Regions from separate parts of the Mammaliicoccus sciuri genome, predicted to be linked through region 1. Evidence: predicted binding sites of a transcription regulator. Region 1 holds the regulator's gene; the other holds the start of a gene.

The links. Region 1 encodes NrdR, which represses ribonucleotide reductase genes. Its sites were predicted from a motif close to AACACNATATATNGTGTT; they were not measured.
Region 2: a site for NrdR is predicted at 3,205-3,222, ahead of nrdI (class Ib ribonucleoside-diphosphate reductase assembly flavoprotein NrdI). Genes of this name have one in related genera too.

Annotation. Positions count from the first base shown of each region.
Region 1 is NZ_CP094824.1:1,257,321-1,274,683, forward strand. It holds gene polA (DNA polymerase I) at 1-1,157, shown strand, start outside; gene mutM (bifunctional DNA-formamidopyrimidine glycosylase/DNA-(apurinic or apyrimidinic site) lyase) at 1,179-2,051, shown strand; gene coaE (dephospho-CoA kinase) at 2,060-2,656, shown strand; gene MUA60_RS06530 (glyceraldehyde-3-phosphate dehydrogenase) at 2,819-3,853, shown strand; gene nrdR (transcriptional regulator NrdR) at 4,032-4,490, shown strand; gene MUA60_RS06540 (replicative helicase loading/DNA remodeling protein DnaB) at 4,502-5,884, shown strand; gene dnaI (primosomal protein DnaI) at 5,884-6,804, shown strand; gene thrS (threonine--tRNA ligase) at 7,119-9,047, shown strand; lysine riboswitch at 9,117-9,289, shown strand; gene MUA60_RS06555 (amino acid permease) at 9,378-10,871, shown strand; ribosomal protein L20 leader region at 10,924-11,049, shown strand; gene infC (translation initiation factor IF-3) at 11,074-11,604, shown strand; gene rpmI (50S ribosomal protein L35) at 11,630-11,830, shown strand; gene rplT (50S ribosomal protein L20) at 11,873-12,232, shown strand; gene MUA60_RS06575 (NUDIX domain-containing protein) at 12,382-13,005, shown strand; gene MUA60_RS06580 (hypothetical protein) at 13,008-13,937, shown strand; gene tig (trigger factor) at 14,031-15,311, shown strand; gene clpX (ATP-dependent Clp protease ATP-binding subunit ClpX) at 15,435-16,697, shown strand; gene yihA (ribosome biogenesis GTP-binding protein YihA/YsxC) at 16,847-17,363, shown strand, end outside.
Region 2 is NZ_CP094824.1:707,423-724,785, forward strand. It holds gene MUA60_RS03450 (peptide MFS transporter) at 1-1,269, opposite strand, end outside; gene queF (preQ(1) synthase) at 1,564-2,064, opposite strand; gene MUA60_RS03460 (DMT family transporter) at 2,064-2,948, opposite strand; gene nrdI (class Ib ribonucleoside-diphosphate reductase assembly flavoprotein NrdI) at 3,323-3,721, shown strand; gene nrdE (class 1b ribonucleoside-diphosphate reductase subunit alpha) at 3,684-5,789, shown strand; gene nrdF (class 1b ribonucleoside-diphosphate reductase subunit beta) at 5,818-6,789, shown strand; gene MUA60_RS03480 (FixH family protein) at 6,942-7,358, shown strand; gene MUA60_RS03485 (ABC transporter permease) at 7,485-8,456, shown strand; gene MUA60_RS03490 (iron chelate uptake ABC transporter family permease subunit) at 8,446-9,411, shown strand; gene MUA60_RS03495 (iron ABC transporter ATP-binding protein) at 9,408-10,208, shown strand; gene MUA60_RS03500 (ferrated catecholamine ABC transporter substrate-binding lipoprotein SstD) at 10,310-11,347, shown strand; gene murB (UDP-N-acetylmuramate dehydrogenase) at 11,392-12,309, opposite strand; partial or broken gene MUA60_RS03510 (GrpB family protein) at 12,379-12,900, opposite strand; partial or broken gene MUA60_RS15595 (IS30 family transposase) at 13,055-14,115, shown strand; gene MUA60_RS03525 (hypothetical protein) at 14,255-14,968, shown strand; gene MUA60_RS03530 (hypothetical protein) at 14,983-15,198, shown strand; gene MUA60_RS03535 (transposase) at 15,251-15,787, shown strand; gene MUA60_RS15525 (IS3 family transposase) at 15,919-16,005, shown strand; gene MUA60_RS03540 (IS3 family transposase) at 16,043-16,663, shown strand; gene MUA60_RS03545 (helix-turn-helix domain-containing protein) at 16,679-16,951, shown strand; gene MUA60_RS03550 (transcriptional regulator, SarA/Rot family) at 16,955-17,230, shown strand; gene MUA60_RS03555 (IS256 family transposase) at 17,313-17,363, shown strand, end outside.

The DNA.
Region 1 (17,363 bases):
TCGGTATAACGGTTGATAAAGATACTTTAGTTGAAATGCAAGAAGACTTGAAAGTACGTATCGATAAATTGATTGAAAAAATTCATCATCATGCCGGTTTGGAATTCAATATTAATTCACCAAAACAGTTAGGTGTCGTATTATTTGAAGATTTAAAACTACCAATTATTAAAAAGACAAAGACTGGATACTCAACTGCAGTTGATGTGTTAGAACAATTGCGTAATGAACATCCAATTATTGAAGATATATTAGTCTATAGACAGCTCGCTAAACTTCAATCTACTTATATTGAAGGATTGCAAAAAATGATTACGTCTGAAGGTAAGATTCATACGAGATTTAATCAAACATTAGCTCAAACGGGTCGTTTAAGTTCTGTAGATCCTAATCTACAAAACATACCTATAAGATTAGAAGAAGGTAGAAAAATTAGAAAAGCATTTAGACCAAGTAAAGAGAATCACGTTATATTTGCTGCTGACTATTCTCAAATCGAATTACGTGTATTAGCAGATATTACTGGTGACGAGCATATGAAAGAAGCCTTTACTGCTAATGAAGATATTCATACGACAACTGCAATGCGTGTGTTCAATGTCAGTAAAGACGAAGTAACTTCAAATATGAGAATACAAGCAAAAGCAGTTAACTTTGGTATTGTGTATGGTATTAGTGACTATGGTTTAAGTCAAAGTTTAGGCATTACAAGAAAAGCTGCTAAGCAATTTATTGATGATTACTTAGATAGTTTCCCTAAAGTAAAAGAATACATGGATACAATCGTACAAGATGCTAAACAAAAAGGTTATGTAGAAACGCTACTTCATAGAAGAAGATATACACCAGACATCACAAATCGTAACTTTAATCTAAGAAGTTTTGCTGAGAGAACAGCTATGAATACACCAATTCAAGGTAGTGCAGCGGATATTATTAAATTAGCAATGGTACAATTTGCGAACAAAATGAAAGATAAAGATTTTAAAGCTAAATTATTATTACAAGTACACGATGAGTTAATATTTGAAGTACCAGAAGATGAATTAGAAGCATTCCAACCGTTTGTAGAAGACATCATGGATAATGCACTCGAGTTATCTGTACCATTAAGTGTAGAATCTAGTTCAGGACAAACTTGGTATGATGCTAAATAATAATAGGAAAGAAGATTATATATGCCAGAGTTACCAGAAGTAGAAAGTGTTAAAAAAGTGATAGAACCTAAAATTGTCGGTGCCACAATACAAAAAGTAACATTTTCAGAAAAAGTTGAAGTGGGCAAATCGACAGGTAAAGAAACAATTATAAAAGGTAGTTCATTAGCTGTATTCAAAGAACGTACTGAACATTACAAGATTATGAGTGTCTATCGTAGAAGTAAATATATTTTTATGGAAATTGATAACGGTGAAAATGGCAATGTTATCATGTGTCACTTCGGTATGACGGGGGCATTCTTTACAGTTCCAGAATTAAGTCATATTGAAGTTGATAATCATAGAAAGCATTGGCACGTTATATTTGAATTAGATAACGGATTACAGCTTATTTACACAGATATTAGAAGGTTCGGTGAACTAAGAGCATTGGAAGATTTAAGTGAATATCCTTCAGTCTTAAAAATTGCACCAGAACCGTTTGTAGAAGAAGCGTACCAACATTACTTAAATAAAGTATTGTCAAATAAATTTATAAATAAACCAATTAAAGTCGCGATATTGGATCATACAGTTATATCAGGTTGCGGTAACATTTATGCTTGTGAAGCCTTGTTAAGAGCTGGCGTTCTTCCGATGAGACCAGTGAAAGACTTAACTTCAAAAGAACGTAAAGCGGTCTTTGATGAAGTGGTTAACGTGTTAAAAGAAGGTATTGATAACGGAGGTTCAAGTATATCTGATTACTATAATGCAGATGGTGAAAAAGGGACAATGCAAGAAAAGCATAGAATATATGGTAAAAAAGTGTGTGGTCAATGTGGCGGGCAAGTATTACAAAAAGTCATTGCTACAAGAAATACACACTATTGTCCAAATTGTCAAAAGTAGGTGTAAAAATGGCGAAAGTAATAGGTTTAACTGGAGGTATTGCAACTGGAAAGTCTACAGTATCTCGTATTTTAAAAGATAAAGGGTTTTGTATAGTAGATGCCGATGTAGCTAGTCGAAAAGCAGTCGAAAAAGGTAGCGTTGGTCTACAACAAGTTAAAGAAGTATTTGGAGAAAAAGCGATTATAGATGGTGAAATGAATAGACAATATGTTGGATCTATTGTATTTAAAGATCCGACAATGCGAGAAAAACTAAACAATATCATTCACCCAATAGTAAGAACAATAATGGATAAAGAAAAAGAAGCGGCATTAAGTCATGGTAAAAATGTCATTATGGATATTCCGTTATTGTTTGAGAACAAACTGCAAAATACAGTCGATGAAACATGGTTAGTTTATACAGATGAAGAAACTCAAATACAACGACTTAAAGAACGTAATCAGTTAAGTGATGAAGAAGCAGAAGCAAGAATTCAATCACAAATACCAATAGATGAAAAGAAAGCATTAGCTGATTGTATTATTGATAACAATGGATCTTTAGACGACTTACACTATAATATTAATGCTTTACTTAAAAGTAAGGCATTAAATCTTTAAAATTAAATAAGATTAAAATGAAAGTGGATGAATAGCATTTGTTATTCATCCACTTTTTTAATTTATTTTAGAAAAAGATAATAGAAAACGTTTTCAACAAACTTTTAATGTGATATACTAATTGCAACAAATAGTATATCACATTAAAAGGGGTTCTCGACTATGAAGAAAAATATCGCAATTAATGGTTTAGGAAGAATTGGAAGAATGGTCTTAAGAGGTGCACTTAAATCAAATGATTTAAATATTGTGGCTATTAATGCTTCATATCCACCAGAAACAATTGCTCATTTAATTAAATATGATTCTACGCATGGCAAATTAGATGGAGAAATTAAAGCAGTTGAAGATGGCATCATTATTGATGGTCATAAAATTTTACTTGTATCTGAAAGAAATCCTAAATTATTACCGTGGGGAACTTTAGGAATTGATATTGTTATAGAAGCAACTGGTAAATTTAATCATGGAGATAAAGCTATCGCACATATTGACGCTGGCGCTAAAAAAGTTATTTTAACGGGGCCATCTAAAGGTGGACATGTTCAAACAATTGTTAGAGGTGTGAATGACGATGCACTCGATTTAAATGATTTTGATATTGTGTCAAATGCATCTTGTACAACAAATTGTTTAAGCCCAGTAGCCAAAGTTTTAAATGATACATTTGGAATCGAAAATGGTTTAATGACAACTGTACATGCATTTACGAATGACCAAAAGAACTTAGATAATCCTCATAAAGATTTGAGAAGAGCACGTTCTTGTACGGATAGTATCATTCCAACTTCAACAGGTGCAGCAAAAGCATTGTCACTTGTACTACCTGAATTAGAAGGTAAAATGCATGGAATGGCATTAAGGGTACCAACGTCTAATGTTTCACTAGTAGATTTAGTTGTGGATTTAAAACAAAATGTAACAGTTGAAGAAGTAAATGAAGCATTACGTCAAGCTAGTAATGGACCATTAAAAGGGATTATGGATGTTAATGATGAGCCACTTGTTTCAATTGATTTCAAAACGAATCCACATTCAGCAATCGTTGACGAACAATCTACAATGGTCATTGCAGATAATAAAGTGAAAGTACTTGCTTGGTATGATAATGAATGGGGCTACTCAATGAGAGTTGTTGAACTAGCAGAACAAATTGCTCAAATACTTTCAGAAGTGAGAGAACAAAAAATTTCATAAGTGATATAAGTTACAATTAAAACGTAATGTGGTAAATTAAATACCGCATTACGTTTTTTATTTAATAATAATACTGTTAAGTATCTATAAGTGCATTTTGAAAAGTAGTGAGCGTTTAAAAAAATAACAAACTACTGTATAATCAATCTATGTAATAAGTATATAAGGGGTGAAACGAATGAGATGTCCAAACTGTAAATATGAAAATTCCAAAGTTGTAGACTCTAGACACGCGGATGATTTAGTAGCAATTAGACGACGAAGAGAATGTGAATCATGTGGATTTCGTTTCACAACTTTTGAAAGAGTAGAGCTCACACCTTTAATCGTCGTAAAAAAAGACGGCGCAAGACAAACATTTAATAGAGATAAAATATTAAACGGTTTAGTACGTTCTTGTGAAAAAAGACCGGTTGCTTATCAAAAATTAGAAGAAATTACAAATCAAGTTGAAAAAGAATTAAGATCTGAAGGTAACACAGAAGTATCTTCAAATGATATCGGTGAAAAAGTTATGGAACATTTAATGGATGTCGATCAAGTATCTTATGTAAGATTTGCATCAGTATATAGAGAATTTAAAGATGTCGATCAATTATTAAAGTCTATGCAAGGCATATTGAAAGACCGAAAGTAAGGTGAGTATTAATGGCGGAATATTTTAGTGGTATCAAGCCAAGTGATGGCTTCTATGTTGAATCGAATTATAATTATACACATGTACATCAGGATATATTAGTTAGTTTATATACGCCATTAATCGGAACTGATGCAATTGGTGTTTATTTATATTTATCGCAGTTTAATTATCATCATGAAACAGAAGCGTATAATCATTATACAATTATGAATGATTTAAGAATTAATCTGTCTAGCTTTAGAGATGCTTTAGACTTGTTAGAGGGTATCGGCTTACTGAAGACGTATTTTAAGACGAATCAAGAAGCGCAATCATTTATTTATCAATTAGAGCAACCTGCTACAGCAGAGCAATTCTTTAATGATCCTTTATTATCTGTATTTTTATATCAACAAATTGGTAAGGCGAGATATATTAGGTTAAAAAATAGATATAAAGATGACAGTGTGACGACACAAGGCTTTCATGAAGTGACTAAGAGCTTTACTGATGTATTTAAAGTGCCAAAGTTGACGAATGTTGAACAACAAGATGATATCAATATTCGACCTGAATATAAAAGTAAAGGACTCGATTTGTCAGACGTTCAATTTGATTTTGAAATGTTAGAATTATTGTTGAGTAATCATTTAATTTCTAAAGAGATTTTAAATAAACAGACGAAAGAAGTCATCATACAAATCGCTACGTTATACGGTATTACACCGGTTGAAATGAAATCTATTATCTTAAAATCCATTACAGAGAACCAAACGATTTCACTACAAGATTTAAGAAAACATGCGCGCACAATCTATCAAATCGAGCATGAAGGTAAATTGCCGACTTTAGATTTAAAAAATGAAAAACCTAAAGTAAATACGCATTCTGAAAACAGCGAAGTGAACTCTTTGTTGTCATGGTTTGAATTGTTGGATACGACAAGTCCAATAGACGTGTTATCATCATTTACGCAATCTGAACCAACAATTGCACAAAAGAGAACTGTTGAAGATATTATTACACGCGAAAAATTACCGTATGGTGTAATTAACATCTTGTTAGAGTATGTAATGTTTAAAAATAATATGCAATTACCGAAAGCATATATTGAAGAAATTGCTTCGAATTGGAAGAAACTTAAATTATCTTCAGCTGAAGAAGCCTATCATTATGTTAAAAATCTTGATAAACAAAAAGCTGAGAAGAAAAAAGAACGTAAAAATAATGCAAATAACCCTTATAAATTAAAATCAATTGAAAAGACACCAGAATGGTTATTAAAACAAAAATCTTCTGAATCAACTAAAGAAGAGAAACAAAATGATCATGAATCTGATGCTGCGTTTGAAAAAAGAAAACAAGCGCTTCAAAAAGAAATGGAAGCTTTTTGGAAAGAAGGTGATCAATAATGGAACCACTTGGACAACATTTAAAACAAAATAAAGATTTTCAAAAACGATTAGAAAAAATTAAAAAAGATACATTGTCTCATAAAGAGGTAAAGGCATTTTTAGAAGAACATCAATCTGAATTAACGAACGAAATGATTGATAGAGATTTAGATCAATTACAAGCGTATAAAGATCAATCGAAATGTTGTGAGAAATGTGGTAGTTATGGCACTTGTATCAACTTTGTGAAAGGTCATGTACCTGAACTATACATTGAGAATGACCACATCAAAACAAGATACTTACCTTGTCCGAATAAAATTGAATATGATGAACAAAGGTTTGAATCAAGTTTAGTGACATCATTCCAAATGCCAGAAGAAACGTTGAAAGCGACAATTAAAGATATCTACATCGAAAATGAGTCTCGAATGCAAATCATTAAGAAAGCTATGGATATCTGCAATAAAATCGTAGCAGGTGAAGAAGTTAAAGGACTATATATACATGGATCATTCGGAACGGGTAAATCATATATATTAGGTGCAATTTCAAATCAGTTAAAAGTCAAAAAGCAACCTTCTACAATTATATATTTACCTGAATTTATTAGAGTGCTTAAAAATGGATTTAATGATGGTTCGTTCAGTAGTCGATTTGAAGCGGCTCGTGAAGCTAAAGTATTGATGTTAGATGATGTTGGTGCAGAAGAACTGACGCCATGGGTCCGTGATGAAATATTGGGTCCATTATTGCATTATAGAATGGTCCATAAATTACCTACATTCTTTAGTTCAAATTTTAACTTTGAAGAATTAGAATTTCATTTGAGCAAAACACGCCAAGGTTCAGAAATAACGAAGGCTAGTCGAATAATGGAACGTATTAAAACAATCTCTGAACCATATGAGCTAGATGGTAAAAACTATCGCGCTTAATTTTAGCTTGATATTTTACAGTAGAGTTGTATAATTGAATTATCTTAAATGAATATACAAATTTAGAGGACATGACGTCTATAAAGCATTCACAGAGAGTCTCATTGAGCTGAAATTGAGATAATGCAATATAAATGGTTACTCCCTCAATACATGATGTGTTAATCCACATTCGGCTCAAGACCGTTATCTTATGTAGAGTTATCGTACTTATACGTTAAGTGCGTTAATGAGGGTGGTACCGCGAGAGATTTCGTCCCTTTGGATGAGGTCTCTTTTTTGTGTTCTTTAATAAAAAAGAGGAGGAAGTCGTTATGAGTGAGATAAATATTAAGTTTCCGGATGGTAATGTGAAAGGGTTTGAACAAGGCACAACTACTGAAGAAATCGCTCAATCTATTAGCCCAGGTTTAAGAAAAAAAGCTGTAGCTGGTAAATTTAATGGACAATTAGTAGATTTAACAAGACCTTTAGAAAATGATGGGGAAATTGAAATCGTTACACCTGGAAGCGACGAAGCTTTAGAAGTGTTAAGACATTCAACTGCACATTTAATGGCACAAGCTTTACAAAGATTATATGGAGATGTGAAGTTTGGTGTAGGTCCTGTAATCGAAGGTGGTTTCTACTACGACGTTGATACAGAACATAAAATTTCTAGTGACGACTTTGAAACAATTGAAAAAGAAATGAAACAAATTGTGAATGAAAACTTTAAAATTGAACGTAAAGTTGTAAGTCGCGATGAAGCGAAAGCATTCTTTAAAAATGATGAATATAAATTAGAGTTAATCGATGCTATTCCTGAAGACGAAAATGTAACACTTTATTCTCAAGGTGAATTTACAGATTTATGTCGAGGCGTACATGTTCCTTCAACTTCAAAAATTAAAGAATTCAAATTGTTATCTACTGCAGGTGCTTATTGGAGAGGTGACTCAAACAATAAGATGTTGCAACGTATTTATGGTACAGCATTCTTTGATAAAAAAGAATTAAAAGCATACTTGAAAGTATTAGAAGAAAGAAAAGAACGTGATCACCGTAAAATTGGTAGAGAACTAGAATTATTTACTACTAATCAAGATGTTGGTGCTGGATTACCTTTATGGTTACCAAATGGTGCGACAATTAGACGTGAATTAGAACGTTATATTGTAGATAAAGAAGTCGCAATGGGCTATGACCACGTGTATACACCAATTATGGCTAATGTAGATTTCTACAAGAGATCTGGACATTGGGATCACTATCACGAAGATATGTTCCCTCCAATGGATTTAGGTAATGAAGAACTTGTGCTTAGACCTATGAACTGTCCACATCACATGATGATTTATAAAAATAGTCGTCATTCATATAGAGAGTTACCAATTCGTATAGCTGAATTAGGTATGATGCATAGATATGAAGCAAGTGGTGCAGTATCAGGTTTACAACGTGTTAGAGGTATGACTTTAAATGATGCGCATATCTTTGTTCGTCCAGACCAAATTAAAGAAGAATTTAAACGCGTTGTTAACATGATTCTTGATGTGTATAAAGATTTTGGTTTCGAGGATTATAAATTCAGATTAAGTTATCGTGATCCAGAAGATAAAGAAAAATACTTCGACGATGACGAAATGTGGAATAAAGCACAAGCGGTTCTTAAAGAAGTAATCGATGAGATGGCATTACCATATGAAGAAGCAATCGGTGAAGCGGCATTCTATGGCCCTAAATTAGACGTTCAAGTTAAAACAGCAATGGGTAAAGAAGAAACACTATCTACTGCTCAAATAGATTTCTTATTGCCACAAAAATTTGATTTAACTTATATCGGTAATGATGGTGAAGAACACCGTCCAGTTGTTATTCATAGAGGTGTAATTTCTACTATGGAAAGATTTACTGCATTCTTAATAGAAGAAACTAAAGGTGCATTCCCACTTTGGTTAGCACCAAAACAAGTGGAAATTATACCTGTAAATGTTGACTTACATTACGATTATGCAAGAGCATTAAACGATGAATTAAAATCTCAAGGTGTACGTGTTCATATTGACGACCGTAACGAAAAAATGGGATATAAAATTCGTGAAGCACAAATGAAAAAAATACCGTACCAAATCGTTGTCGGTGATAAAGAAGTAGAAAACCAAGAAGTAAATGTACGTCAGTATGGATCTAAAGATTCAAAAACTGTTGAAAAAGACGAATTCATCTGGAATATAGTGGATGAAATTCGACTAAAAAAGTAATATCCTATTGAAATTTCTGGAATCATCGGGTATAGTTTTAATAGTGAAATTTAATTAAATATTCCTCAGTAATGAGTTAGAGGTTGCGATGTTCAAGAGTAATTATTCAGAAGCGAAATGGCGCGTATGTTGAAATAATGAAAGGGTGCATCGCCGAAACGAATCATATCCATAATATGGTTTGTTGGGTCAGTGTTTAATAAATACTGGACTGTCACACTAAGTGATGTGCTACCAATTTGTATGGAATGTTCATATATCGGTCGCATATCTCTTGAGATATGCGACTTTTTTAGTGGCTCGATTGTGGAATGGAGAAAGGAAATAGCAATGAATCAAGAAAAATCAACGAACAATATTCAAAGGAAACTCAAAGATAGACATATCTCTATGATAGCCATCGGTGGTTGTATTGGTACTGGTTTATTTATGACTTCTGGCGGAGCGATTAGAGATGCTGGACCGGGTGGTGCATTACTAGCATATGCAATAGTTGGCTTGATGGTCTTCTTCCTTATGACATCATTAGGAGAAATGGCAACTTATTTACCAGTCTCAGGTTCTTTTAGTACTTACGCAACTCGATTTGTCGATCCTTCACTAGGATTTGCATTGGGATGGAACTATTGGTTTAACTGGGTTATTACAGTTGCAGCTGATATTACAATTGCATCTCAAGTTGTGAGTTACTGGGAACCACTAGAAATCATTCCATCATGGTTATGGAGTGTCATTTTTATGGTTATCATATTTGGCCTTAATGCACTTTCAGTTAGAGTATACGGGGAAAGTGAATACTGGTTTGCATTTATTAAAGTAGCTACAGTAATTATTTTCATTGGTGTAGGTTTATTAACGATATTTGGTTTACTAGGTGGCGAATACTTAGGGTTCGACAACTTTGTAGCAGGTGATGCACCATTCTTAGGTGACTCGAACGTTAATACATTCTTACTTGTATTAGGTGTATTCTTAGTTGCGGGATTCTCATTCCAAGGTACTGAGTTAATTGGTATTACAGCTGGAGAATCTGAAAATCCTGAAAGAGCTGTACCTAAAGCGATTAAACAAGTATTCTGGAGAATTTTACTATTTTACATTTTAGCAATCTTTGTAATTGGTATGATTATTCCTTATACAAATCCAAACTTAATGGGTGGAGACGAAATTGCGAAATCACCATTTACACTTGTATTTGAGAATGCCGGTTTAGCATTTGCTGCTTCATTTATGAATGCTGTTATTTTAACTTCAGTATTATCAGCAGGTAACTCTGGTATGTATGCTTCAGTTAGAATGCTATTCTCAATGAGTAAAGATAGATTAGCATCACCAGTATTTTCAAAAACAAATAAATCAGGTGTTCCTTACACAGCATTATTTGCAACGGCAGTAGTTGTTATACTTATATTTGCAATTGAGCATTTAAGTGGTGGGGCATACGAATATATTATCGCTGCTTCTGGTATGACAGGCTTTATTGCTTGGTTAGGAATCGCGATCAGTCATTATAGATTTAGAAGAGCATTTGATCTACAAGATTATGATAAGACAAAATTAAAATATAAAGCTAAATGGTTCCCATTTGGCCCATTGTTCGCATTTGCTTTATGTGCGATTGTAATCGTAGGACAAGATGTTGATTTCATCCAAACTGGTGAATTCGAACCAAGAAGATTCTTTATTACTTATATGGGTATTCCTGTATTTTTAGCGTTTTTTATTTTCCATAAACTAAAATATAGAACTAAAATGATTCCACTTGATAAAGTTGACTTAAGTCAAGATGTGGATATGAAAGAATTTGAAAAGAATATTAAATAAACATTGACATAAGGGTTTATAATTGGTAAGATAAGTTTTGTTGAATACGAAACGGACCAAGTAGAAGCATACCCGCTTCTCACCTGTAGTGACGCGTAAAGCAGTTAGCAGGTACAATAAACCTTTAAAGTTTATGGATGAGAACGGGTGCATTATGCATTCGTTCTTTTTTTCTTGGACGACTTCGTAAAAATTCTAGGAGGTGTCAACCATAGCTAAAGATCAGACTCAAGTTAACGACAAAATTCGTGCAAAAGAACTTCGCCTTATTGGCCAAGATGGTGAGCAAATTGGTGTTAAATCTAAATATGAAGCCCTTGAAATGGCTGAACGAGTAGATTTAGACGTTGTAATCGTAGCGCCTAATGCTAAACCACCTGTTGCAAGAATTATGGATTACGGTAAATACAAATTCGAACAGCAGAAGAAAGAAAAAGAAATGCGTAAGAAACAAAAAGTAGTCAATGTTAAAGAAATTCGATTAAGTCCAACTATCGAAGAACATGACTTCGAAACTAAATTGAAACATGCTCAAAAATTCTTATCTAAAGAAGATAAAGTTAAAGTATCGATTAGATTTAGAGGTCGTGCGATCACGCATAAAGAAATTGGTCAACGTGTGTTAGAACGCTTTGCAGAATCTTGTAAAGACATAGCAACAGTTGAACAAAGACCTAAAATGGAAGGGCGTTCAATGTTCTTAATGTTAGCGCCAATTTCAAACGACAAATAAACCGAAATTATAGGAGGAAATCTCAATGCCTAAAATGAAAACTCATCGTGGAGCAGCAAAACGTGTTAAAAGAACTGGTTCAGGTCAATTAAAACGTTCTAGAGCGTTCACTTCACACTTATTCGCAAACAAATCTACAAAAGCAAAACGTAAATTGCGTAAAGCTTCATTAGTTTCTAAATCAGATGCTAAACGAGTTAAACAAATGTTAACGTACGTAAAATAATAAACATAGCGGACTAATGGTCCATTTTAAGGAGGAATTATCATGCCACGTGTTAAAGGTGGAACAGTGACGAGAGCTCGTCGTAAAAAAGTTTTAAAATTATCTAAAGGTTACTTTGGTTCAAAACATACATTATACAAAGTTGCTAAGCAACAAGTTATGAAATCTGGTAACTACGCTTACCGTGACCGTCGTCAGAAAAAACGTGAATTCCGTAAATTATGGATTGCACGTATTAATGCAGCAGCTCGTCAAAACGACATCAGCTATAGCCGTTTAATGAATGGTCTTAAAGTAGCTGGTATTGAAATTAACCGTAAAATGCTTTCTGAAATTGCTATTTCAGACGAAAAAGCATTTGCTGAATTAGCTACTAAAGCTAAAGACGCTTTAGCTAAATAATTGCATTTCATTGTTGTATAAGCTGTCAATAAAGTTATTAACTTTATTGATGGCTTTTTTTGTGAAATAATATAGTAGAAGATACGTCTTCTTTACGCTTCAAATTCGCTTTGATAAAATAGTGTAGAAATAAGAATAAGGAGTTTATTATGTCTAAATTTGATGAAATGATAACAGTAGTACCACGTAAATTAATATTTAAAGACGAAGCTTATCAATTTGATGGGTTTAAATCTATTCAAGATGAAGAAACTAAATATATTTATGAAACAATTAGTCAATTTGAAACAAAACGTCGTGGTGATATGGAAGAAGATCCTTCATATAAACAACTCATTTCATATTGTATATTAGAAAATGAGGACGACGAAGTACTTGTATATGAAAGATTAACAGGTGGTGGCGAAAGCCGATTACACGGTTTAAGTTCAATTGGCGTAGGTGGTCATATGAATGATGTCCCTGAAGCTGTAACAGTTGAAGAAGTAATCAGAGAGAATGCTGCAAGAGAACTTGAAGAAGAAGTTGGTTTAAATAAACAAGATGTAGCAAACATGGAGTTAATTGGATTTATAAATGATGATCAAGATGAAGTAGGAAAAGTTCATATTGGTGTTGTTTTTAAATTAAAAGTTAATAAATCTAGCGTTGAAGCAGTTGAAACAGACACGTTAAAAATTAAGTGGGCTGACCAAACAGAATTGTTGAATCATAAGAATTATGAAACATGGAGTAGTCTTATTATAGATGGTATATACAGAAGAGGTGAGTAACCTTGAGTGAAATTATTCCATTTCCAAAATTAAAAAAACAACTGGTTAACAATATTAATCTTGCGATTCGAAATGAACAATTTGATGAAGCATATGAATTGTTTGAAACGTATGAGCAACATTTTGAGATGGATGATGACATATCCATAAAAAAATGTGAAGTCTTAAAATCTTGCGGTTATTATCTTGAATTGCGAGAAGAAGCGAGTATATTGCTCAATCAAGGTCATCCATTCTATGACAAAATAGTTATTTATTTTGTAGAAAGTTTATACTTTTTAGAACAATATCAAACGGTAGTTGAAATTATTAATCAAATTAAAGATGAAAATATCGAACATGCTACGAGAATGGCATTGCTACCTATACAAGATATGGCTAAAGAAAAGTTAAACCAAAGACAGTTGAAAGCTTCAGAGGTATTGAGAACATTTAGAGAAACACAATTTGAAGAACAAATTAATCTACTTATAGATTTAATTGATCATCACTTAGGTATATTTAATTTAACTTTAGCTCAAATTATTGAGAATGAAGTATTGCATCCAAATGTGCAAAGTTTAATATTAGAATATTTAAGATTAAGTGAATGGTCAGCTGAAGTTAAATTCAATAAAATAGATGAGAATATTACAGTTATACCGACTGAATTACCTGGTATAGAAAGAACAAATTTTACACAAAATATCATTCCTAAAGTAATTGATCAACTTGAAATTGATAGTCCTTCATCTATAGAGTTAGCTAAAAGTTTATTAAACCAACATGCCATTATTATGTATCCAATTACACTAAATGATATAAATGATGATGTTTTAGTTGCATGTTACTTGAAACTTTTATCAGAACGTTTTAATATAGACGCTAACTACGAAAGTGTGACTCAACAAGATTGGGACATATTCATTGAAGTCATTCAAAAATTGCAATGAATATAAACACTATAGTTGAAACATTAGAAAGCTATGTTATAATTAAAGAGTTGAAAATTTATAAAATTAGGATAATCACGGAGGTTTTTATTCATGACAGCAACATGGGAAAAGAAAGAAGGTAACCAAGGTTTATTAACTGTTACGGTTCCTAAAGAAGAAGTAGATAAAGGATTAGACAAAGCATTCAAAAAAGTTGTTAAACAAATTAATGTACCTGGTTTCCGTAAAGGTAAAATGCCAAGACCATTATTTGAACAAAGATTTGGTGTTGAATCATTATACCAAGATGCTTTAGATTTCATTTTACCTGAAGCATATGGTAATGCAGTAGAAGAGGCAGAAATCAACCCAGTTGATCGTCCAGAAATCGACGTTACACAAATGGAAAAAGGTAAAGAACTTATCTTTGAAGCAACTGTAACTGTTGAACCAGAAGTTGAATTAGGAGACTATAAAGGTCTTTCAATCGAGAAACAAGATCGTGAAGTAACTGACGAAGAATTCAATCAAGCAATTGAAGATGCAGTAAGCCGTCAAGCTGAATTAACAGTTAAAGAAGGCGAAATCGCTGAAGGAGACGTTGTTAACATTAACTTTGATGGTTATGTTGATGGTGAAGCTTTCGAAGGTGGTCAAGCAGAAGGTTATGATCTTGAAATTGGTTCTGGATCATTCATCCCTGGATTTGAAGAACAATTAATCGGTCTTAAAGCTAACGATAGCAAAGATGTTGTTGTCACATTCCCAGAAGAATACCACGCTGAAGAATTAGCTGGTAAAGAAGCTACTTTCAAATGTGAAGTTAACGAAGTAAAATCTAAAGAAATTCCAGAATTAGATGACGAGTTAGCACAAGAACTTGATGAATCAGTTAGCACAGTTGATGAATATAAAGAAAAATTACGTAAAGATTTAGAAGAAGCTAAAGTTAATCAAGCAGAAGCAACTGAAAAAGAAGAAGCTATTACAAAAGCTACTGACAATGCAAAAGTTGATATTCCTGAAGCTATGGTTAATACAGAATTAGATCGTATGATGCAAGAATTTGAACAACGTATTTCTCAACAAGGTTTAAACCTTGAGTTATACTATCAATTCTCAGGTCAATCAGAAGAAGAACTTAAAGCACAAATGAAAGAAGATGCTGAAAAACGTGTTAAAACTAATTTAACTTTAAGAGCTATTGCTGATGCAGAGAATATCGAAGTATCTGATGCAGATGTTGAAGCTGAATTCGCTAAAATGAGCGAACAATTTGGATTATCTGTTGAAGATATTAAAGCAACATTAGGTAATAACGATATTTTAGTTAATGACCTTAAAATCCAAAAAGTTATCGATTTATTAGTAGCTGAATCAGCTGGAGAATAATAATTATTCGGTATTAAAGTAATTATAGTAGCAGAATATTTCTGCTACTATTCTTTTTTAGTCCGTTTAATTTGAAAAAGTAAAAAACATTTAGTATAGTCTAAAAAGAATAGGGGTGTAAAAATGTTTAAATTTAATGATGGTGAAGAAAACTTAAAATGTTCTTTTTGTGGTAAAGAACAGGATCAAGTTAAAAAACTTGTTGCTGGTAGTGGCGTATATATTTGTAATGAATGTATAGAATTATGTTCTGAAATTGTAGAGGAAGAATTAAAGTCACAAGAACCAGAACAGTTTACTGATGTTCCTACACCTAAAGAAATTATGGAACAATTAAATGATTATGTTATCGGTCAAGAAAATGCAAAAAAATCATTAGCTGTAGCTGTTTATAATCATTATAAACGTGTACAACAACCTTCTGAAAGTGAAGATGGTGTTGAATTACAGAAAAGTAATATTGCATTAATCGGACCTACTGGTAGTGGTAAAACATTGCTTGCACAAACATTAGCTAAATCATTAAATGTACCATTTGCAATTGCAGATGCAACAAGTTTAACTGAAGCAGGTTACGTTGGTGAAGACGTTGAAAATATATTATTAAGATTAATCCAAGCAGCAGATTTCGATGTTGAAAGTGCTGAAAAAGGTATCATTTACGTGGATGAAATTGATAAGATTGCACGTAAATCAGAGAATACGTCAATTACACGTGACGTATCTGGTGAAGGTGTACAACAAGCGTTACTTAAGATCTTAGAAGGTACAACAGCAAGTGTGCCGCCACAAGGTGGAAGAAAGCATCCAAACCAAGAGTTTATTCAAATAGATACAACAAATATTCTATTTATCCTTGGTGGTGCCTTTGATGGTATTGATGAAGTTATTAAACGTAGACTTGGTGAAAAAGTTATCGGCTTTAGTAGCTCAGGTGATGAAATTAGTGACGAAGAATCATTACTATCACAAATTAGACCAGAGGATTTACAGTCTTATGGTTTAATTCCTGAATTTATTGGTAGAATTCCAATTGTAGCTAACCTAGAAACATTAGATGTTGATGCATTGAAAAATATTTTAACGCAACCTAAGAATGCGTTAGTTAAACAATATACTAAGATGCTTGAATTAGATGATGTTGAATTACAATTTGATGAACAAGCACTTACGGCTATTAGTGAATTAGCAATAGAACGTAAAACAGGTGCACGTGGACTTCGTTCAATTATTGAAGAAGCTTTAATTGATATTATGTTTGATATTCCATCTAGCTCTGATGTAAGTAAAGTAGTTATTACTGAAGATACAATTAGAGATCATAAATTACCTAACTTATATGATAGTGAAGGTAATTTAATCAATGATGAAAAAACATCAGCATAATCACATATGATTATAAAGGCTGAGACATGTTATTAACTGTCTCAGCCTTCTTTAATGTTTAAAAATGATTTGATAGACCTATCGTTACTGTGTTTAAAATATAAGTAAGATAAGATATAATAAAAGAAACAAACTTGTAGGAGAAAACGATGAAAATTAATCCGAATAATGTAGATATTATAATCAGTGCAGTAGATCCAAAACAATATCCTGAGACTGGTTTGCCAGAAATAGCACTTAGCGGACGTTCAAATGTTGGGAAATCAACATTTATCAATACGTTAATTTCAAGAAAAAAAGTTGCAAGAACGTCATCGAAACCAGGTAAGACACAAACATTAAACTTCTTTAATATCGATGAGCAACTTATCTTTGTAGATGTGCCAGGTTATGGATATGCTAAAGTTAGTAAAAAACAAAGAGAACAGTTTGGTAAGATGATTGAACAGTATTTAACAACTAGAGAAGCATTAAGATGTGTAATTCAATTAGTTGATATTAGACATAAGCCAACTCAAGATGATGTGTTGATGTATAACTATTTGAAACATTTTGAAATACCAACCATCGTCATTGCGACTAAAGAGGATAAAATTCCTAAAGGTAAAGTTCAAAAGCATTTAAAAATCATTAGACAAACCTTAGAAATTGATCCTGAAGTTAAAT
Region 2 (17,363 bases), 550 kb from region 1:
ACAAAGCTCACCTAATGTTACTAATAAGAAACTTAAGAATAACCAAACTGGGTTAATTAATGTTGATGCGTCTGATAATGGAACGACCATAATAATATATGAAAGTCCTGCTAAGAATACACCTATAGCAAATTTATAAACAGTAGGTGGGTTGAATTTACCTAATTTAACCCATAACACTGAGAACAATGGTGCTAAAATAATAATGAAGAATGGGTTAAGTGATTGGAACCAAGCTGCTGGTATATTAAAATCAATTGCGCCACCTGTTAATTTAGCCATGCTTAATTGTGTCTTAGTATCTGCAAATTGTGCTAATACTGTAGAACCTTGCTCTTGAATCATCCAGAATGCTACTGCTGCAATGAATAATGGTATATATGCATATACACGTGTACGTTCATAATCTTCAGTCTTTTTACTTAATGAAATTTTTACGAAATAGTAAATTGGTAGAGCAACACCAAGTATTGAAATAAAGTTTGCGAAATTAGGCAATGTTAATTGTCCGAATAGACTAAGGATGAAACAAACAATTGCGATAATTACAACAGTGATACCAACAATTTTGACCATTTTTTTCTTTTCAGAAGATGATAATGGATCGGGTACTTCGATACCTGCTAAACCTAAATATTTCTTGTTTGTGATGAAATAAATGATTAAACCTATGAACATACCAACTGCTGCTACTGCAAAACCAGCATGGAAGCCTACGTTTACTTGTAACCAACCGATTAATAATGGTGAAATTAAAGCACCTAAGTTGATTGACATGTAGAAAATAGTAAATGCTGAATCAATTCTTGGGTCATTCTTTTCATATAATAAACCTACTGTAGAAGAAATGTTTGGTTTCAATAATCCTGTACCAATAATTAAGAATAATAGTGCAATTAATAGCAATGTAAAATTATTTGGTAGTGATAATAAGATGTGACCAATCATGATGAGTATTCCACCGTAGAATAATGCATGACGTGTACCAGTAATTCTATCAGCAATCCATCCACCGATAACACCACTCATATAAATAAGTGCACCGTAGATAGAGACGATTTGTAGTGCTAAACCTTGATCAATACCAAAGCCGCCTTTTGCTACTGAATAGTAAATGTAGTAGGCAAGAATAGCCTTCATTCCATAATAACTAAATCTTTCCCAGAATTCGGTAAAGAATAATGTAGCCAAGCCTTTAGGATGACCAAAGAAACCTGTACGTGGTGTACTTTGGATAATTTCCTCGTTAGTATAATGTTTGTTACCCATTTTTTACTTCCCCTCATAATAAACTGTATTCAATTTTAGATATACTTAAAATTGGCACATGTTAAATTGTAAAGCTTTCGCAAAATAAACACAAGGTAAAGATTAACAATATTCATACAATAATGACTATTAAAAATAATAGCGTCAATAGTGGCAAGGCTTAAGATAAATGTGAATAAATTTTTAAAATTGTAAGCGTTTTCTGAATTGGTGAGTAATATGTTTTGAAATGTGAAATTTATGTATATTAAAAGCCGAGTCATGTTGAATATGACTCGGCTAAATACTGTATTCTTATCTGTTGTCGATATTTTCAGGGTATAAATCGTGGTTCATCATACGATACTCTGCCATTTTTTCGTATTTAGAATCTGGTCTTCCGTAATTTGTATAAGGGTCTATAGAAATGCCTCCGCGTGGCGTGAATTTGCCTAAAACTTCTATATAATGGGGGTCCATTAATTCTATTAAATCATTCATAATAACGTTCATACAATCTTCATGAAAATCACCATGGTTTCTAAAACTGAATAAATATAATTTTAATGATTTAGATTCTACCATTTTAACGTTTGGTATATAAGAAATATAAATTGTCGCAAAATCAGGTTGTCCAGTGATTGGACATAAAGAAGTAAATTCTGGACAATTGAATTTTACAAAGTAATCTCTACCTTGATGTTTATTGTCAAACACTTCTAATACTTCAGGTTTGTATTGATCATGATATTGATTGTTTTGATTCCCTAGTAACGTAATATCTTTTAATTCGTCTTTGTTTCTTCCCTCTGACATTATGATTCTCCTTTATTAATTGCTTCTTTAGGTTTAGGATTTCTTTGGGCTTTCTTGAACATATAATAGCCTGCTAAGAATATAATAATGTATCCTAAATAACTGAGTAAATCTGGTACTTCTTTAAATAAGATGAAACCGAGTATTGCACTGAATATGACAGATGCGTATACAAATATTGAAATATCTTTTGCTGCTGCGAAACTATAGGCAATTGTTATACCGAATTGACCAACTGTTGCAAAAACACCTGATAACAATAATATGATGACTTGTGAAAGTGTCATTGGTTCAAATGTAAAGATGACAAATGGAATTAATGCAACCGTAGAAAAGAATGAAAAGTAAAATACTGTTGTATATGATTTTTCACGTTGTCCTAAAGGTCGTAGGGCAGTATAAGCACCTGCAGCAAAAATTCCAGATAATAAACCGATAATTGCTGGCATCATATCTGAATCAAATGTAGGCTTAATTATAAACAATGCACCAAGAATCGCTACAATCATTGCAATTACTTGATATTTGCGTGCTTTTTCATTTAAAAATATCGCACAAAGTAGTATAGTCCAAAATGGGTTTAACTTCATTAACATATCCGCATCACTTAAAACCATGTGATCAATCGCATAAATATTGAGTAATACACCAATAAGTCCAAGTGTAGAGCGTAAAATAAGTAACGGTTGATTTTCTAATTTACCGAAAAATGGTGCTCTATACTTCATGACAAAGTAAATCGGTACAATCATTGCGATGAGGTTTCTGAAAAGTGATTTTTGAAAAACTGGTAAGTCACCAGATAATCTGAAGAATACTGCCATTAAACTAAAACCAATCGAAGAAATGAGTATTGCAATTATTCCTTTTACTGTGGAATTCATGTAAACACCTTCTATTTTTTATCAATGAACATATATTATCATAATTCACTTTAAAAAGTATATGACTTGTTCTGTGATTGTTTTCGACAAATAAATTTTTATGAAAGCAATTTTCAAATGTTGATATAGCAACGCTTAGTCGAAACAAGAAGAAAGTCAACCCTATTTTTTTAAAAAATATAAGGTATTATAAGTGTTATGAATCATTTAAAGTGCTATAATGAATCACATAATATAGTATGTGCTTATAAAACGTAACACTATATCTTGTGTTTTGTGCATTTGAAATAAAAATGAATAAAGTGTTCAATTTTTGTATTTTTTATTTCATTTATACAGTTGAATAAGCATTTACATGTGGTAGGTGAAAGTTTATGAAGATAATTTATTACTCTTTAACTGGTAATGTACGACGGTTCATACAGAGAGCAGGATTGTCTGACACAATGGCTCTCACTGAGGCAAACAAGACAAATGAAATAAATGAACCATTTATAATGGTTACAGGTACAATTGGATTTGGCCAAGTACCTGATACTGTACAAGATTTTTTGAAAGTGAATCATCATAATCTTAAAGCAGTAGCAGGTAGTGGAAATAGAAATTGGGGACAGAATTTCGCGAAAGCTAGTGAAGAAATCGCGAATCAATATCATGTCCCTTTATTGATGAAATTTGAGTTACACGGTAACCAAGCTATAGCAGATGAATTTAAGGAAAAGGTGGTTAATCTCTATGAAAATGATAAACAAGCAAAAGAAAAATCATATTGAATTAAACAATAAAGTAACAAAGAGAAGAGAAGACGGCTTTTTCGATATTGAAAAAGATCAAGAAGCATTAGAAGTATATTTAGAAGAAATTGCAGAAAAAACAATTCAATTCAATGATCCTATTGAACGTTTACACTTTTTAGTTGAACAAGACTTTTATTATGACTTATTTAAAGAATATAGTGAGGCATCATTAAAAGAGATTAACCAGTTTGCAGATTCAATTCCTTTTCAATTTGCAAGTTACATGTCAGCTAGTAAGTTCTTCAAAGATTACGCTTTGAAGACTAATGATAAATCAGAATACCTTGAAACATATAAAGAACACGTTATTATTGTTTCTCTATATTTAGCTAAAGGTAATGTTGAACAAGCTAAACAATTTGTTGAAGGTATGATTGAACAACGTATTCAACCTGCAACACCAACATTCTTAAATGCTGGTAGAGCTAGACGTGGTGAGTTAGTAAGTTGTTTCCTAATAGAAGTAGATGATAGCTTAAATTCAATTAACTTTATTGATTCAACAGCTAAACAATTGAGTAAAATTGGTGGCGGTGTAGCAATCAACTTATCTAAATTGCGTGCACGTGGTGAAGCTATTAAAGGTATTAAAGGTGTTGCTAAAGGGGTATTACCAGTTGCTAAATCACTTGAAGGTGGCTTTAGTTATGCTGATCAACTTGGTCAAAGACCTGGTGCGGGTGCAGTATACTTAAACATCTTCCATTATGATGTATTAGAATTCTTAGATACTAAAAAAGTGAACGCAGATGAAGATATTAGATTATCTACTATTTCTACTGGTTTAATCGTGCCATCTAAATTCTTTGATTTGGCTAAAGAAGGTAAAGATTTCTATATGTTCGCACCACATACTGTTGAACGTGAATATGGTGTGACACTTGATGATATTAATCTTGATGAATACTATGATGAACTTGTAGCAAATCCTAATATCATTAAAAAAGCTAAAGATGCTCGTGATATGTTAAATACAATTGCTCAAACGCAATTACAATCAGGTTATCCTTATTTGATGTTTAAAGATAATGCGAATAAAGTACATCCTAACTCTAATATCGGACAAATCAAAATGAGTAACTTATGTACAGAAATATTCCAATTACAAGAAACGTCAATTATTAACGATTATGGTACTGAAGATGAAATCAAACGTGATATTTCTTGTAACTTAGGTTCATTAAATATTGTAAACGTGATGGAATCTAAGAAATTCCGTGATTCTGTACATATTGGTATGGATGCTTTAACAGTTGTATCTGATGATACAGATATTAAAAATGCACCAGGTGTAAGAAAAGCAAACAATGAGCTACATTCTGTAGGTTTAGGTGTTATGAACTTACACGGTTTCTTAGCTAAAAACAAAATTGGTTATGAATCAGAGCAAGCTAAAGACTTCGCAAATGTTTTCTTCATGATGATGAACTACTATTCTATTGAACGTTCAATGGAAATTGCGAAAGAAAGACAAGAAACATATGTAGATTTCGATAAATCTGATTACGCTTCAGGTAAATACTTTGAAAAATATATCCAACAAGATATTAAACCTGAATACGATAATGTTGCGGCATTATTTGAAGGTTTCGATATTCCAACTGCAGAAGATTGGAAAGCATTAGCAGAAGCTGTTAAAGAACATGGTTTATACCATGCATATAGACTTGCTATTGCACCAACACAAAGTATTTCATATGTACAAAATGCGACAAGTTCTGTTATGCCAATTGTTGACCAAATTGAAAGAAGAACATATGGTAATGCAGAAACGTTTTACCCAATGCCATTCTTATCACCTGAAACAATGTGGTATTACAAATCAGCATTTAATACAGATCAAATGAAATTAATTGATTTAATTGCAACGATTCAAGAGCATGTAGACCAAGGTATTTCTACAATCTTATATGTAAATTCAGAGATTTCAACACGTGAACTTTCAAGATTATACGTATATGCTCACCATAAAGGCTTAAAATCACTTTACTATACACGAAATAAATTATTAAGCGTTGAAGAATGTACAAGTTGCGCAATCTAATCAATTTAATTAAGATAGGAGATCTAACATGAAGGCAGTAAACTGGAATACACAAGAAGATATGACGAATATGTTTTGGCGTCAAAACATCTCACAAATGTGGGTTGAGTCAGAATTTAAAGTATCTAAAGATATAGCAAGTTGGGAAACATTAACAGAACCTGAAAAGAATGCTTTTAAAAAGGCATTAGCTGGTCTTACTGGATTAGATACACATCAAGCTGATGATGGCATGCCTCTAATCATGATGCATACGAAAGACTTACGTAAAAAAGCAGTGTATTCATTTATGGGTATGATGGAACAAATACATGCGAAAAGTTATTCACATATATTTACGACATTATTACCATCTAGTGAAACAAATGAATTATTAGATAAGTGGGTTGTTGAAGAACCACATTTGAAATATAAATCAGAAATGATTGTAGGTAATTATCATAAATTATGGGGTAAAGAAGCTTCAATTTATGATCAATACATGGCTAGAGTATCAAGTGTGTTCTTAGAAACATTCTTATTCTACTCAGGTTTCTACTATCCATTATATTTAGCTGGGCAAGGCCGTATGACAACTTCAGGAGAAATCATCCGTAAAATTTTACTAGATGAATCTATCCACGGTGCATTTACTGGTCTAGATGCACAAAGTTTAAAAAATGAATTGTCACAAGACGAACAAATTAAAGCGGATAGAGAAATGTATCGTATGCTTGATTTACTTTATAAGAATGAATACGAATATACAAAAACATTATATGATGAAATAGGATTGACAAATGATGTTATGAACTACGTAACATATAATGCGAATAAAGCATTAGCTAATTTAGGATTTGAACCATATTACGAAGAAAAAGCGTTCAACCCAATCATTGAGAATGCATTAAATACAAGTACTAAAAACCATGACTTCTTTAGTGTTAAAGGTGACGGTTATGTACTAGCATTAAATGTAGAAGCACTTAAAGATGAAGACTTCATCTTTGATGAAAAGTAAAATAATAAATAGTAGCCTAGGACATGTATTTTGTACTAGGCTATTTTTTTTATGGAAAATAAAAAGTTAACATATTTTTCAATATTTATTGGAATTTATGTGATATTTATTGTTTATAATGAAGATAATAAATTGAAAGGTGGGTTATATTCATGAAAAGAATATTACTAGGGGTATTAACTGTATTAGTTATTTCTGTACTAGCAGCATGTGGAAATGATAAGAAAGAGGATGAGCATCATCATTCAGAACATAAGTCTTCTGATAAACCTCAAGCTTTGGAAGTCGCTTTAGATGTGCCTAAAGAAGCTAAAAGTGGTGAAGAAGTAGAGCTTTCTGCAAAAGTGACACTTGGAGATGAAAAAGTAAAAGATGCAGATGAAGTGATGTTTGAAATCGTTAAAGATGGGGACAAAAAATCTTCAGAAATGAAGAAAGTTAAAGAAAACAAAGATGGCGTGTATACCTTAAAATACAAATTTAAAGAAGCGGGTCAATACAATGTAACAAGTCATGTTACTGCTAGAGATCAACACACAATGCCAAATAAAGATATTAATATAAAATAATTAAAAAAGAGTGTTGGAATTTAATTCCATCACTCTTTTTTATAAATAGCATTGCATTTGGTCATATTCTTCATTACAATAGAGATAATGATAATCGTTATCAACTAAAGAGAAGTAGGGTGTGACATGGGAAAGTTTTTAATGCGTTTAGATGTTTTAATCATATTATTAGTAATTGCAACGTTCTTCTCTATTTTTATAGGTGTTTCAGAAGTAAAACCTTCACATATATTAAATTTAACTGACGAACAGAAGAATATTTTAGTGTCGAGTAGAATTCCGAGAACAGTCAGTATTATTATTTCAGGGAGTTCATTAGCTATTTGTGGACTGATTATGCAACAGTTAACAAGAAATAAATTCGTTTCTCCAACAACTGCAGGGACAATGGATTGGGCGAGATTAGGTATATTAATTTCTCTTATCGTGTTTCCAGAAGCCAATATACTACTTAAATTATTATTTGCTACATTATTAAGCTTATTTGGAACAATTCTATTTATGCAAATTCTCCGGAGAATTCAATTTAAAGATGTTATTTTTATACCGTTAGTTGGTATCATGCTTGGAAACATTGTGTCGAGTTTTTCTTCTTTTGTTGCATTACGTACAAATGCTGTACAAAGTATTGGTAATTTTATGCAAGGTAATTTCTCAATTATTACAAGTGGTAGATATGAAATTCTTTACATTAGTATTCCGTTATTGATTTTAGCGTTTATATTTGCGAATCAATTTACGATTGCTGGTATGGGTAAAGATTTCAGTGTGAATTTAGGACTTAATTATCAAAAAGTCGTCAATATCGGGCTTATCATTGCATCAATTATTACAGCACTTGTTGTTGTAACAGTTGGTATGATGCCATTCTTAGGATTAATTATTCCTAACTTAGTTTCAATATTTAGAGGAGATCATTTGAAAAATGCATTGCCGCATACAGCAGTATTTGGTGCATTGTTTGTGATGATTTGTGATGTCATTGGAAGATTAATTATATTCCCTTATGAAATTACTATTGGTTTAACAATTGGTGTAATTGGTAGTTTCATATTTATAGTATTGCTGATGAAAGGACGTTCTAGAAATGCTCAATAAATTAACCCCCCTACATAAATTAATCCTTTTATCTGTGTTAACGCTATTAATTGCAGCACTTTATTTACTTTATAACATTAATCCTAATATATTGGAGTACCAATTAACCGGACGTGTTAGAAAAGTTATCGCAATGTTATTAGTAGGTGGCAGTATTGCAGTTTCAACAGTAATTTTCCAAACAATCACGAATAATAGAATTTTAACACCATCCATAATTGGTTTAGATGCAGTCTATATGTTTATTAAAACGTCTTTAATATTTTTATTTGGTTCAACATCGACTGTCGTACTCAACAATCATCTTAACTTTTTAATTACATTGGTAGGTATGATTCTATTTAGTTTATTATTATTCCAAATATTGTTTAGGTCTAAAGACCAAAATGTATTCTTCATATTATTACTAGGTATTGTTTTTGGAACATTCTTCTCTAGTTTATCTAGTTTTATTGAAATGATGATAGATCCTGAAGAATTCTTATCAATACAAAGTGCAATGTTCGCAAGCTTTAGTGCAATAAATGAAGGTTTACTTACGATATCAGGCATTGTTTTATTAATTATGATAGTCATTGCTTTTAAGATAAAGAACTACTTAGATGTATTGTCATTAGGGCGAGATCAAGCTATTAACCTTGGTGTTAATTATACAAATGTGACGAGATGGTTGATGGTTATGGTTGCACTACTTGTTACTATTTCAACAGCACTCGTTGGACCCATTACATTTTTAGGTCTACTTGTCGTGAATTTAGCACATGAATTCATCAAAGAATTCGAACATAAATACATATTACCGGCTTCAATACTCATTAGTTGGATCAGCTTATTCTTAGGTCAATGGGTCGTGGAGCACTTGTTTGAAGGTAATACAGAAATTAGCATCATGATTAACTTTATAGGTGGCTTTTACTTTATATTCTTAATTTTAAAGGAGCGTAATGTAGCATGATTAAAGTCGAAGGATTAACAAAAGCTTATCATCAGCATAAAGTTGTTGATGAAGTAGATATAGAAATTGAAAAAGGGAAAATCACATCATTCATTGGACCAAACGGGGCAGGTAAAAGTACGGTCTTAGCGATTGTCAGCCGCTTAATTGATAAAGATAACGGTAAAATTACGATAGATGATCAAGATATCGCTTCAATGAAAAGTAATGAACTTGCTAAGAAACTAGCAATTTTAAAACAAGCTAATCATACAGAACTTAAGATTTCAGTAAGACAACTTGTGAGTTTCGGAAGATTTCCATATTCAAAAGGTAAATTAAAAAAAGAAGATCAAGCTATGATTGATAAAGCGCTAGATTATTTAGGACTCACTGAAATTCAAGATAAATATTTAAGTGAACTATCTGGCGGTCAAAGACAAAGAGCTTACATCGCGATGACGATAGCTCAAGATACAGAATACATTCTATTAGATGAACCATTAAACAACTTAGATATGAAACATTCTGTACAAATTATGAAAATCTTAAGAAGACTTGTGAAAGAAATGAACAAGACAATCGTAATTGTTATACATGATATTAATTTTGCTTCATGCTATTCAGATAGAATTATCGCGATCAAAGAGGGGAAAGTTGAAATCGCTGGTATTAAAAACGATGTTATTTGTGAAGATGTCTTACGTGACATTTATGACTTAGAAATTAAAATTCAAGAAATTAATGGTCAACGTATTTGTGTCTATTTTGATGATGAATACATCGAAGAAAAAGAAATTAAAACATTAGCTATGTAGCAAAATGAAAACACATTGAAAGGAGTGATGTTCGTAGTTTGTTGGGCAATAGGGTTTTGGACGCATAACTTATCATAATATTTGAAGGAGAGACATCGATAATGAAAAAAGTTTTCAGTTTTATTTTAATTGCAGTATTATCAGTTGTACTTGTAGCATGTGGAAGTAATTCAAGTAGTAAAGAAAAATCATCAAAAGGTGATACGAAGAGTGAGTCTAAAACAGTAGAAATCCAATCGAAATATCAAATTCGTGGTGAAAAGAAAGATGGTAGTGATTCAAAAACTGTAGAAGATAAAGTTAAAGTACCTGTTAATCCTAAAAAAGTTGTAGTATTAGACTACGGTGCTTTAGATACTATTGAAGCTTTAGGTGCTAAAGACGCAGTTAAAGGTGTACCTAAAGGTGAAGGTGGCGCATCATTACCAAAATTCTTAGATGCATTTAAAGGTGACGACATTGTAAACACAGGTTCAGTTAAAGAAGTAAACTATGACAAAGTAGCAGAAATTCAACCAGACTTAATCTTATTCTCTGGTCGTACAGCTGGAACTGAAGTACAAGATGAATTGAAAAAAGCAGCACCAGATGCAGCACGTTTATACATTGGCGCAGATGATAGCAATTACTTAGAATCAGTAGAAGAAAACACAACTAACTTAGGTAAAATCTTCGACAAAGAAAGTAAAGCAAAAGAATTAAATGCTGATTTAGATAAAAAAGTAAAATCTGCTAAAGATAAAGCTAAAAAATCAGACGACAAAGCAATGTACTTATTAGTGAACGAAGGTGAATTATCTACATACGGTCCAGGAGCTAGATTTGGTAGCTTAATCTTTGATGTATTAGGTGTTACACCAGTAGATAAAGATATTAAAGCAAGCGGTCACGGACAACCAGTAAGCTATGAATATATCACTGAGAAAAACCCTGGAATCATTTATGCTATGGACAGAGGTCAAGCAATCGGTGGTAAATCAACTGCTAAGAAAGCATTATCAAACGACGTAATTAAAGATGTAGACGCAGTTAAGAACAATAAAGTTGTTAACGTAGATGCACAATTATGGTACTTAGCATCAGGTGGCGTAAGAACAACTGAAAAACAAGTAGACGAAGTTATTAAAGGTTTAGAATAATAACATAAGAAAAGCATGGGACGCGTTGTCCCATGCTCTTTTACTTATTCTAAAGGTTCTCCGATGATTCGAACTTCTCTTTTAAGTTCTACACCAAATTTTTCTTTAACGACTTTTTGAACGTGTTTAATGATGTTCTCATAGTCTGTAGCAGTTCCGTTATCAACATTAACGATAAATCCAGCATGTTTGGTAGAAACTTCTACACCACCTATTCTATGGCCTTGTAAGTCAGCGTCTTGAATAAGTTTTCCTGCAAAGTGGTTTGGTGGTCTTTGGAACACGCTTCCGCATGAAGGGTATTCTAAAGGCTGTTTATCTTCACGACGTTGTGTAAGATCATCCATAGTCGCTTGAATGGAATGAATATCACCATCTTGCAATTTAAAAGTTGCTTCTAGTACGACTAGGTGTTTACGTTGAACAATACTTGTACGATAGTCCAATTCTAAGTCTTCATCTTTAATGATATGCAACTGACCAGTATCATCTACTGCTTTAATATGGTCGATACAATCTTTGACTTCACCGCCATATGCACCAGCGTTCATATATACTGCGCCACCGACAGATCCAGGTATACCACAGGCAAATTCTAAACCAGTTAAATGGTGATCTCTAGCACGTCTTGAAACATCAATAATTGCGGCACCGCTTCCACATGTAATAGATTGATTTTTCACCGTTATTTGATCGAATTGTAATAAGCTTATAACAATTCCTCTTATACCACCATCACGGATGATAATATTAGAACCATTCCCCAAAAATGTAAGTGGAATTTGATTGTTATAAGCAAATTCTATTATCTTTTGTACTTCTGTATAAGAAGTAGGTGATAAGTAGAAATCTGCATTGCCACCAGTTTTTGTGAAAGTATATTTTTTAAGTGGCTCATTTACTTTTATAAGGGATTTTGGGAGAAATTTAGAAAGCTCCTCCAAAATTGTATGATTCTCCAACGCACGACGTCCTTTCTGTATTATGCTCTCACATTATTATATCAAGATTTATCATCTTAAGCGAATGGGTTATTTTTTATGTTTTTGAACAAGTTGTTGAAACCATTTTTGTTTTTGAGCTTCGTAATCTTTTATACTATTTGCTTCAAGTAAAGCAGCTTTCTTAAATGATTCAAATGTTTGTATGACATCTGTATCATTTGTTAAAAGTGACTCTACAGTTAAATAATCATATAACATTTGATTGTTTTGTTCAACAATATGTAAACGTGCTGTTTGCTTCAAGCTTATCATGTCTTGGAATTAAGCCATCATGACTTTTTTATTGTAACCATTATGTAATCGATATATGCGGTGATAATTGAGTCTTTTTTCATCAAGGCTTGTTATATCATGAAGAGACTTAACTGTAACAAGTACATCTACAATAGGTTCTGTAACATATTGTGTTTGTTTCGTACCACCGATATGGAATACATCTATCACTGGCGTATCTAGTAAATGTATTAATAATTGTTGAATACTTTCAAAATTTAGTTTAAAATCATCTGATGATTGTAGTTGAATAAAGGGTTGTGGAAGTTTAAGCATAATAGCTCCTTTCTAAAATCCGTGCATGAATATACTATATAACATTTTGGTGGATTTTATAATCAACTTAGCCACCTTTAGACAAAAAAACGCCACGTGAATTTCATGTTATTATTGAGGCTACCAGACCAAATCAATAAAGGAATGAATTCACATGACGCATACTTATTCTAACATGACAAACCATAAAGGAACACACTTAAGTTATGAAGAACGTGTTCAAATAGAAACACTTAAAAATTTAGGTTTTTCAAATCGTGCAATCGCGCGTGAATTAGGACGTGCACCTCAAACAATCAATAACAAAATTCATCGAGGAACAACACGTCAAATTAAACGACAAAAACAACAACAAAAACAACAACAAAAACAACAACATAAAGTCTATGAATATGAGACGCAAATTTATTTTTCTTCACTAGGTCAACAACGTTATCGACAAAACAGACAACAATGTGGTGCTCAGCCCTTATGGAAGAAGAACCCATTATTTATTCCATGGGCAGATTACCTCATGAAAAAGAAACGCTGGTCACCTGAAGCAGTCGTGGCATATGCTCACAAGGAACAATGTTTTGAAAGAAAAAAATCCCTTCAACAACGACAATATATGCTTGGATAGATCAACAAATCATGGAAACTAAGAATATTGATCTACTAGAAAAATTAAAAAGACGTCACTCTACTCAGAATAGCTACCATAATCATCCACACAGTCGAGTGCTCGGTCCAAGTATTGAGACACGTCCTAGTGAAATTGAATCACGTCAGTCTTTTGGTCACTGGGAAATAGATACCGTAATAGGAACTAAAGACAAGTCAAAGCCAGTTATCTTAACACTTGTTGAGAGACAAACGCGTTTTGAAATACTAGAAATAATAGAGAGTAAAAGTGCTGATGCGGTGTCTCACGCATTGAAAAACTTATTTGACTCCTTAGGCGAAAAAGCACCAAAAATCTTCAAATCTATCACATCTGACAATGGTTCAGAATTTGCATCGCTGTATGAAGAATTTGGCCATATGATAGAAATATACTTCACACATCCATTCTCATCATATGAACGTGGGACAAGTGAAAACCAACATAAAATGATTCGTCGTTTTATTCCAAAAGCACATGATTTATCCAATGTTCAAAAACGCTTCATAAAAGCCATACAACAATATATGAATCTTTCCAAAGCTAAAGTCTTAGCTTTGGTTACCTGTTGAGTATTAATTGATTAAAACCAATCAATCCTCAACAGGTTCGAATACGGTTAACCCTTGTGTACACCTCAGTCATTATAGGTGGCTAACTTAAACTTGAAATCCTCGATATAATCATATTTATAAAATGATAAAAGAAATATTGAAAGATTCAAAAGTAACATTAATATTGAATGATTACGATAAATACTTAGCTAATCGAATGACACATATATTAGATGGAAATAAACAAATTGCATGCAAAGTTTACCATGAATTAGTCTCCGATAAAGAAATAACTACTATATTAAAGAATAATTCTTCGTTAAATATCTTATATCAACCGACAACCCCTAACCGAATCGAATCACTTATTGAAACATTTAAATGGTGTTTAGAGTATAAGCAAAGAATTTCAATTATTATAGATGATACTTGGATTGATAGTATGATACCTTCACAGAGCAGTCACCTTATGATTAAAGAATTACAATTAAATAAAGAAAGTCAGTATCAGTTATTTGAATTAATATTAACTTTAAAAAGATTAAGAGGAAATATCGTGTTCTTTAATGGCAATATTCTAATCACGCATTATTTAAATGAATATCAACTATTAATCTTTCCAAATAATAAACTGTTTAATAAGCTGCATCAAAAACTAAATATTACTGGATTGAACATTGAGGAAATAGAGTATAGAATTCACGATATTTGTATTAAACGTAATAAGCCAATTAATCAGCAATTTAATGAAGAAACTGGTAATAAGATAAATACAATTGATTTTGAGAAAGAAACAGGAAAATTAAAAATAGATCATGATTTTTCAGCGGAAGTCATTAAGCATATCTATATAAAACAAAAAATTAAATAAGGTGGTATTGAACTATGACTGAATATAAGAACGAATTATTGAAATTAAATTATTTAAACTTTCAAGTGAAGAAAATACTAAAGAATAATTACGCATTAAATATTTATCATTTAAAAATTTTGAAATTTATTAACGATAATCAAAAGAGAAAGAAATTTACAGCTTTAGATTTTAAAGAAGTACTTCGTATTAATCAAACGATGTTAACACATGTCATATCCTATTTATGATGTGAACCCAAATATTTGAACTAAACAAATCAAAATATTGGGGTGCATTCTAATGAGGAAAAAATATGAATTTAAATTCAAACTAAAACTTGTAAAAGAATATTTAGAAGGACATCAAAGTTATAGAACAATTGCTTTAAAATATGGTATTTCAAGTTGGTCTGTCCTTCGGATTTGGGTCAATCAATATAAAGAGTTTGGAGAAGAAGGTTTAGAAATAAAAAGTAGAAATACTGTTTATACTAGCGAATTTAAATTATCTGTTTTAAAATTTAGACAAGAAAATATGTTGTCTTATCAAGATACTGCGAATCACTTTAGAATTATTAATCCTATTATCATTGCCAATTGGCAACATCAATTTGATGAAAAGTGTCGTCTTGATATAGATAATAAACAAAAGGGACGATCTCACACTATGACTAAAAAACGATCTAAATCAGATAATAAAAATTTACCTTTAAATGAAAATGAACGTGAAGAACTTGAAAGACTTAGAAATGAAAATGAGACGTTAAAGGCAGGTATAGCTTATCAAAAAAAGTTACAAGCCTTGACCGACATTTACGGAAGCAAAAATCAGAAATAGTAAAGGTCATTAAGGAACTAAATGAAACATATAATATACGATTAAGTATCTTATTTAAAGTCGCTCAAATAGCTAAATCTGTATACTATTATTGGATAAATAAATTTAGTAAAGCTGATAAAGATGAAACATTGATTCAAGTAATAAAAGAAATATGTGAAGAATCAAACCATACCTATGGTTATCGTCGTGTTACACAAGCACTAAGAAATAGATAGAGGTCTTATCGTAAATCATAAAAAAGTACTAAGAATTATGAAAGAACATAATCTAACTTGTACAAAGTTCACACATAGAGGTCGTAAGTATCGTTCCTTTAAAGGTAAAGTTGGTAAAGTAGCTCAAAATATATTAAATCGTAGATTTAAAACAAGTCTCCCATTTCAAAAAGTCGTAACAGATATTACAGAGTTCAAATTAATGAATGGTCAGAAATTATATTTATCACCTTTTATGGACTTATATAGTTCAGAGATTATCAGCTTTAAAATCTCAAGTCGTCCTACATTAGATATAGTCATCAATCCATTAAAAGAAATGATAAAGCGTCGTCCAAACCTAGATCATCGTTTAACGATTCATTCAGATCAAGGCTGGCATTATCAACATTCACAATACACTAGATTATTAAAAGACCATAAAATATTTCAGAGTATGTCTAGAAAAGGTAATTGTCTAGATAATTCAGTTATGGAAAACTTTTTTGGGTTACTTAAACAAGAAATGTATTATGGCCAAGAATTTAAAGATTTTCAGGACCTTGAACAAGCTATTCATCGATATATCGATTTTTATAATAACGAAAGAATCAAATCAAAATTAAAAGGCTTATCTCCCAAAAATTACAGGAGACAAACCTTTGAAATAATATACTAATTAAGGTTTAGATTTTTGGGTTCAGTACATTTACATGATTTAAATTATTATAAAAAAGAACGATTAAAGCAAGATGAGAGAAAAATCATTATAATTGTAGATACTCGTCACAAAAATAAAATTTCACAATTAATTAATCAAATAGAAATGGATCTTCAACATAATTTAAATGAGATTTATCCAGACTTAAATATGGATTGTTTCGTTGATTATGCTATAGAAGTTAATCGTGTGATGAGTGATATACATTTTAATATCAATCATCAATATAAAATAAACATCGATTAATTTATGATTTTATTATTTATAGAGATGTCACATAAAGGATGTCGAACACTAAAAGATATTAAAGATCAGTTTGGATGGGATTTAGTAAAAATCAATAAATCCATAAAGGCACTTGTAAAGTTAAACTATCTTGATAAAGAAAGATCTAACACCGATGAAAGAATTGTATTAGTTTCTATTAAGAAGGATAAAGAAAAGTTGATTAAATTAATGATAAGAAATGTACTGAAATTACAAAATATTAAAGATGGTGAACAAAATTTGAATATGTCCATATAATTGTGTAATAAAAAAAGAGCCACATATAGCTCACTTTGGTATAATGTAATCGACTAAGAAAAAATTGTAGAGGTGACTATATATGACTCAATTAAATGTTAACTTAGATTATGAAGAATTGGCAAGTGCTATT